One region of the Paenibacillus sp. FSL H8-0332 genome, then DNA from elsewhere that is predicted to be linked to it. Evidence: riboswitches for the same ligand, from Rfam matches in the RefSeq annotation. Region 1 holds a riboswitch; the other holds the start of a gene.
What was found. A riboswitch is a leader RNA that binds a small molecule or an ion and turns the genes downstream of it on or off. The one in region 1 is predicted to bind cyclic di-GMP.

Region 1 (3,423 bases):
TGAACTGGCTCTCGGTGCTAACGAGATCTCGGTGGATATCGCTGATATGACCGAATCGATCAAGGATATCGAAATCAAAGTCTCCAATTATACGAATTCCACCAAGGAAATGAATAGAAGGTCTGTACATACGCTGGAATTGGTAGAACAAGGCCGGCAATCGGTGGATACCCAAGCCGAAGGCATGCGCAAGAACATCCAGGCTACCCAGAAGGTGGCGGATACGATCGAAGCCCTGTCGCAGAACGCGCGCGGCATTACGATGATTACCAAGACGATTACCGAAATTGCTGAACAGACCAACCTTCTGTCACTCAATGCCTCCATTGAAGCCGCCCGTGCAGGCGAGCATGGCCGTGGCTTCGCTGTCGTTGCCCAGGAGGTGCGCAAACTGGCCGAGGAATCCACCGCTTCAACCAAAGAGGTGTTCGGGCTGGTACGCAGCATTGAAGCGGATATCAAGCAGGCCATTGATAACATCGCCATCAACGAAGAGGTAGTCCAGGTACAGAATGAGATGATAACGGAGACGGCCAATATCTTTGCTCAAATTGTACATAGCGTCCAATACATAACCGAGCAGATCGCCTCCTTCTCCGCAGAGAGTGATCTTATGCTGGAGAGCGCGCTCAAGATCTCCGGGGCGATCGAGAATATCTCAGCCATCACCCAGGAGACCGCCGCAGGGACCGAAGAGGTATCCGCAGCGATGAACGAACAGATTCACGCGCTGCAATCCGTAGCTGAGGAGACAGAGAAGATGACCTCCGCAGTCTTCAATCTGCAAAAAACGATTCATATTTTCAAATTTTAGCCTCGGCACAAAGAGACACGCCTGCGGAATTTTCTGCGGGAGGTGTCTCTTTTTTTGGGCAAAACAAAGAATGTTATGTAATATTCACAAATTGTTGAAATTGTGCATAACACGAAGAATCCTGTTTTGCACTTCTTTACTTTAAATGTTCTAGTACCATAGCTTAACTAGTAGCAGACTCTCCAGCATGCCAATACTTAAGACCTATTAACAGATATTTCAATCCTGTATTTCTCATAAAATCATAACGTTTTGCAGCGAACCCGGGATGCAATGAGGCTTTGTGCTCACTTTACAAAATTATAGCCCTTAATATTCATTTGCATTTTAAGACTTTAGTCTTCCAGAGACAACCATTTTCAAAAGTTTGAAAATCCAAATATCTAGCGATTTTTACTCCTGAATATTCGCTAAATTCCGAGCTTCTTCTCACAAGGGTTATTGACAAAAGAGGAGCAAGGAATATATTGTAAAGGAAAATTCTCCTTTGCTTAATTTATAACCGCATACCGGCAAAATTCACCGAAAGGGAATGACGCAAAGCCATGGATCTACAGTCTCATTTCTGAAGTGGGATCATGACAGCCAGGTTGCTGAAAAACTGTGAACGCCTTAGGTTTCGCGTTTGATTATGGTGATTCGTGCAACAGGCCTGTGCTCCTATTTTTGAGTACAGGTTTTCTATTGCTGACGTATACAAATAACAACTTGCGGGGTGGATGTTCTGAAGACAGTTGCAGATTATATGGCGGAAGCATTACGTAATCTAGGAGTGACACATTCTTTTGGAATCATTGGCAAGTCTATTTGCCCCATCGCTTTGAAAATGGTTGACTATGGCATACAGTTTATTCCCGGCCGGCACGAATCCAGCTCCGGCTTCGCAGCCAGCGGTTATGCTCTGAAGACCGGCAGCCTCGGGGTAGCCTTCGGCACCTCCGGTCCGGGCGGAACGAACCTGCTCACCGCAGCAGCGCATGCCAAGGCCAATAATCTTCCCGTCCTCTTTATCACTGGCCACCAGTCCATCAAGGAGCTGGGCATTCCCCAATGTCAGGATTCCTCTTCCTATCTGGCTGATTTGGCGGATATGTTCCGGCCGGCCACCCTCTTCAGCAAGCTTGTTGAACGCGGCGATCACTTCAGCACGATTTTCAACCATGCCCTATCCATCGCCCTCGGTGACAAAAAAGGTCCGGTCCATCTCTGCATTCCGTTTGATGTGCAGACAGAGCGGCTCGCGGAATGCCGGATTGTTCTGCCGGAACGCGAAGGGCTGGTCAGCTACCAAAACTATGAACGGGTTATTTCGGCGATCAATGAATCCGCCCGACCTCTGATCATTGCCGGTAAAGGCGTCAACCGCTCGGGGGCCCATCAGGAACTGGTCCAGCTGGCCGAAACCTTCAACATTCCTGTAGTCACCTCTCCAGGCGGCAAAGGCGCCATAGCTTATGATCACCCGCTCTATCACGGTCCTGTCGGCGTTGGCGGCTCCTCGCACGGGGATGAATTACTGAACAATAGCGACCTGTTCATTGTTCTGGGCTCCCGTCTCAGCGATATGACCATCTGCAACCTCAAGCTGGAGAATCATCCCCAGCAGCTGATCCAGTTCGATGTAGATCCAACCTTTGTCGGCAAAATACTGTCCTCATCCACCATCGCTGTCGGCGGGGATTTGCGGGACAACCTGGCGCTGTATCTCCAGAAGCTGGACTCCTCTGCGGTTACCAAGCATGAAATCACAATCTCCAATGATTACAATGACGAGCTGCCCGTGCTGGACGGGCTCTCTCTGGCTTCGGTATTGAGCACGATGAGCGATCTGATTCCGTACAACAGCAGCGTGTTTGTAGATGACGGCAGCCATGGCTTCAATGCTGTGAAATGGTTCAATGTGCGCAGGCCCGGCAGCTTCATATTCGATGCCTACTTTGCCTGCATGGGCAATTCAATTGGCATGGCGATCGGCGCCAAGACCGCCTCACCCGGGGAGACTGTCTTCTGTATTACCGGGGACGGCTGTTTTATGATGCTCGGAGCTGAAATAAACACCGCCGTTTGCCAGGACATTCCGGTGATTTTCATCGTGGTGAACAATATGCAGCTGGATATGGCGCTCAAGGGCATGGAGAAAACTACCGGCCGGATTGACGGTACGATCTTCGAGGTTCCGATGGATGCCGTGAAATTCGCCGAATCTCTGGGTGCAGCCGGCTTTCGCTGTGAGACGCAGGAAGAGTTCGAAGCGGCAATCCGCGAAGCTGTAGCCCTTAACAAGGCAGCTGTCATTGAGCTGTTGACTGACCGAGATGAGATGCCTCCTACGGCCCACCGTACACTGGATCTTACGTAAGGAAGCCGTTTTCACACACCTTTTCCAACTTACTATCAGGAGGCCAAAGCGTGAACAAGAACATGAACAGCGGACTCGATCATTTCACTGATCTCTCAGGAGATTATGGGGCCAAGGCACTGGCTCCAATCAAAGAGCATTTTCCGGAATTAGCCGAATATATCATGGGCAATGCCTATGGCGATATTTTTCAACGGACCACGATTGGCTCTGACTGGAAAGAGATTGCGGTGATCTCGTCTCTGATTAC
Region 2 (3,423 bases), 3.7 Mb from region 1:
CTTGTGCGGCGAGCCCTTGGCACAAGAGTCTTGAATCCCGATCTTGAATCCCATTGTCTTGGATTCTATTGCCCATACTCTTGTTCTCTCCAGCCGCTAACTCAGCGGCGACGCCTTGGAACAAGCGGCACTTAAGAGTCTTTGAGCCTTTGAATTTTTCTCCGCCGCAACAGTAGGCGGCAACCAGGGATTCAACTGCTGCCGCGCAAGCATAGCGCGGCAGCCCGGCCCCCCTTGCCGCTACAACAAGCGGCAATATCGGATCTTTAGCCGGGAGCTTCGCCTGCGGGCGAAGCGGATGTAAAAGCACAGCCTGTTATGAAATGGAGCGGAGAGGAATTTTGGAGCTGTAGGAGCGTTAGCGTCCGCCTTTGTATTTGGATTTCTACCGCGAGGAGCGGTTCTAATCAGGAAATCCAAATACAACAGCGGCCGTAAGCCCAAAATTACTTGCAGCGACCCTCATAACAGGCGGGATTTTAACTCACAGCTCCGCAACAAGAAATACCCAATAACAATACGATATGGAGGGTTCACTATGAAACTAGTACTTCTATCAGGCGGCTCCGGCAAGCGGCTCTGGCCGTTGTCCAATGATTCACGCTCTAAGCAATTTCTGAAGGTACTGGAAAGCCCGGCAGGTGAACCGGAATCGATGGTACAACGGGTATGGAGACAGCTGGAGGAGAACGGCATGGCAGGGTCCTCTTATCTGGCGACCGGACGCAGCCAGGTGGAGATGATCCAGAGCCAGCTCGGCAGCGAGGTGCCGATCATCGTGGAGCCGGAGCGGCGGGATACCTTCCCGGCCATTGCGCTGACGGCGGCCTATCTGTATTCCATCGCGGGGGTGTCCCCAAGCGAGACCGTGGCGATTCTGCCGGTGGACCCATACGTGGAATCCTCCTTTTTCGAAACGGTGCTGCAGCTGGAGAACACCATGCTGGTGAGCGGGGCGAACCTGGCGCTGATGGGCGTAGTTCCCGAGCATGCTTCGGAGAAATACGGCTACATCATTCCAACGGGCGCCGATGCGGGAGCCAATGGTTACCTGCAGGTCAGCCACTTCCAGGAGAAGCCGGACCGCGTGCAGGCCGAGGAGCTGATCAGCCAGGGCGCGCTCTGGAACTGCGGAGTGTTCGCCTTCCGTCTGGGTTACCTGCTGGATATCCTGCAGCGCAAAGGGCTGCCGCTGAATTACGAAGAGCTGCAGAAGCAGTATAAGCTACTGTCCTCGATCAGCTTTGATTACGAAGTGGTGGAGAAAGAGGAGAACATCGTCGTACAGCCATACGCCGGATTCTGGAAGGACCTGGGTACCTGGAACACCCTGACCGAGGAAATGACCAGCAACCATGTCGGCAAAGGCTTTGTGACCGCTGACTCCGAGGGCACCTGCCTCATTAACGAGCTGGATATTCCGATTACGGTAATCGGGGCGAAGGATCTGATTATCGCCGCCAGCCCGGACGGCATTCTGGTGACGCACAAGACTGAGAGTCCGCGGATCAAGGAAGTGCTGAAGTCTTTTGAACAAAGACCGATGTACGAGGAGCGCCGCTGGGGTCACTACAAGGTGATTGACTATGTGAAATATGACGAGGGCAACGAGGTGCTGACCAAGCGGATTTTCATCAATGAAGGTAAAAATATCAGCTATCAGCTGCATCACAAACGCAGTGAAATCTGGACCTTCATCAGCGGAGAAGCCAGCATTGTCATCAATGAGAAGATGCATACGGTGAAGGCGGGAGATGTGGTGCGGATACCGGAAGGAACCAAGCATGCCATTCTTGCTCTTACCGATGTGGAGTTCATTGAGGTGCAGACGGGGTCGGAGCTCGTAGAGGAGGATAACATTCGTATTACTCTGGACTGGGAGGATATAGCTCTACATCAGTTCATTTCGTAGGTCTAACTTATCTATTTAACCAAATGTTACAATTTCAAATCAGGCATTAAGAACTATTTTTTGGGATAATTTCGACATTACTATACATTAAATTTGCATAGAGACGATACTTAAGGTAAGAGGGATTGATCCTTCCAAAACGACAATGGCAAACCTAATCGAAAGATAGGGACGCAAAGCTATAGGGCCTTCGCAAGAGTGGCAGCCTGGCTACCGAAAGGAAGAGAATATTGTGAAAACTTACCGTAAGTCTCGTTTGTTCTGCGCTGTGTTGTCGCTGGCCGTGGTATTGTCTGCTGTACCCGTGGGACTGGGAATCGCCCCTTCCACCGTCAAGGCTGCCTCCTCGGAAGGAGGGCCAGTGAACCCTAATGCCTCCCCTGAGGCGGTCAAGCTGCTGAACAATCTGTATGATATCTCGGGAAATGGAATCATTACAGGCCAGCATGACTATTTCGAGAGTCCTGATGAGCTGAGCAACAAGCTGAAGGGAACAAGCGGACAATACGCAGCACTACATGGTTATGAGCTTGGAGCCATCGGTGGACAGAGTGAGAGCGGAGTAGCTGCACAACGCAAAAACATCGTCTGGAGTGCGACGAACTGGTCCAGAGCGGGCGGAATTGTCGCCATGACCTTCCACCAGAACCTGCCGGGCACCAAGCACGAATGGTCCAATGTGCAGAAGTCAATCACCCAAGCGCAATTCAACAAATACGTAACCCCCGGCACTACAGAGTATAATGCGCTGATCACTGATCTGGATAAAGTAGCTGTCTCTCTGAAAAGCCTGCGGGATGCTAAGGTTCCGATCCTCTGGAGACCGTACCATGAAATGAACGGCGGCTGGTTCTGGTGGGGCAAGAAAGACAACTTCACTGCACTATGGAATATTATGTATGACCGGTTCGTGAACGTTCATCAGTTAAATAATCTGATTTGGGTATGGAACCCGAATGCGCCGAATGCCAACTCTGATCCCTATGCACGGACCTATCCGGGCGCGGACAGAGTGGATGTGCTGGCAGCAGATATATATAATAACGACTACTCGAATAAATATCATGATGATCTGACCAGCCTGGCTGGCGGCAAACCGATCGGCATCGGCGAGAACGGCGAAATGCCGAACATCTCGAAGCTGAAGCTGACCCAGCAGAATTATGTGTTCATGATGAACTGGGGCAAGATGCTCTATGAGAATAACAGCACGGCGACGATCAAGAATTTCATGAATGACAGCTACACACTAACCCGTGACCAATATAAGGCCTGGTCTGCTCCGGCGGCGGCTCCTAAGCCAACCGCAACGCCGACGCCTACAGCAACCGCAACCCCAACACCGACGCCAACAGTAACGCCGACACCAACCGCAACACCAATGCCAATTCCGACACCAACCGTTGCGCCGATCCAGAAGCCGGTCCCAACCTCCGGTGAGACGGAGAATAAGCCTGCTCAGAATGGCTTGCTTGGAGAATACTTCAAGAACATGACGCTCTCGGGGACGC

Region 2: another riboswitch for cyclic di-GMP. It lies ahead of NST43_RS03300 (PA14 domain-containing protein); the one in region 1 lies ahead of NST43_RS19370 (thiamine pyrophosphate-binding protein).

What each region holds. Positions count from the first base shown of each region.
Region 1 is NZ_CP150145.1:4,466,544-4,469,966, forward strand. It holds gene NST43_RS19365 (methyl-accepting chemotaxis protein) at 1-814, shown strand, start outside; cyclic di-GMP riboswitch class I at 1,316-1,412, shown strand; gene NST43_RS19370 (thiamine pyrophosphate-binding protein) at 1,530-3,173, shown strand; gene NST43_RS19375 (carboxymuconolactone decarboxylase family protein) at 3,224-3,423, shown strand, end outside.
Region 2 is NZ_CP150145.1:767,522-770,944, forward strand. It holds gene NST43_RS03295 (sugar phosphate nucleotidyltransferase) at 539-1,912, shown strand; cyclic di-GMP riboswitch class I at 2,050-2,130, shown strand; gene NST43_RS03300 (PA14 domain-containing protein) at 2,145-3,423, shown strand, end outside.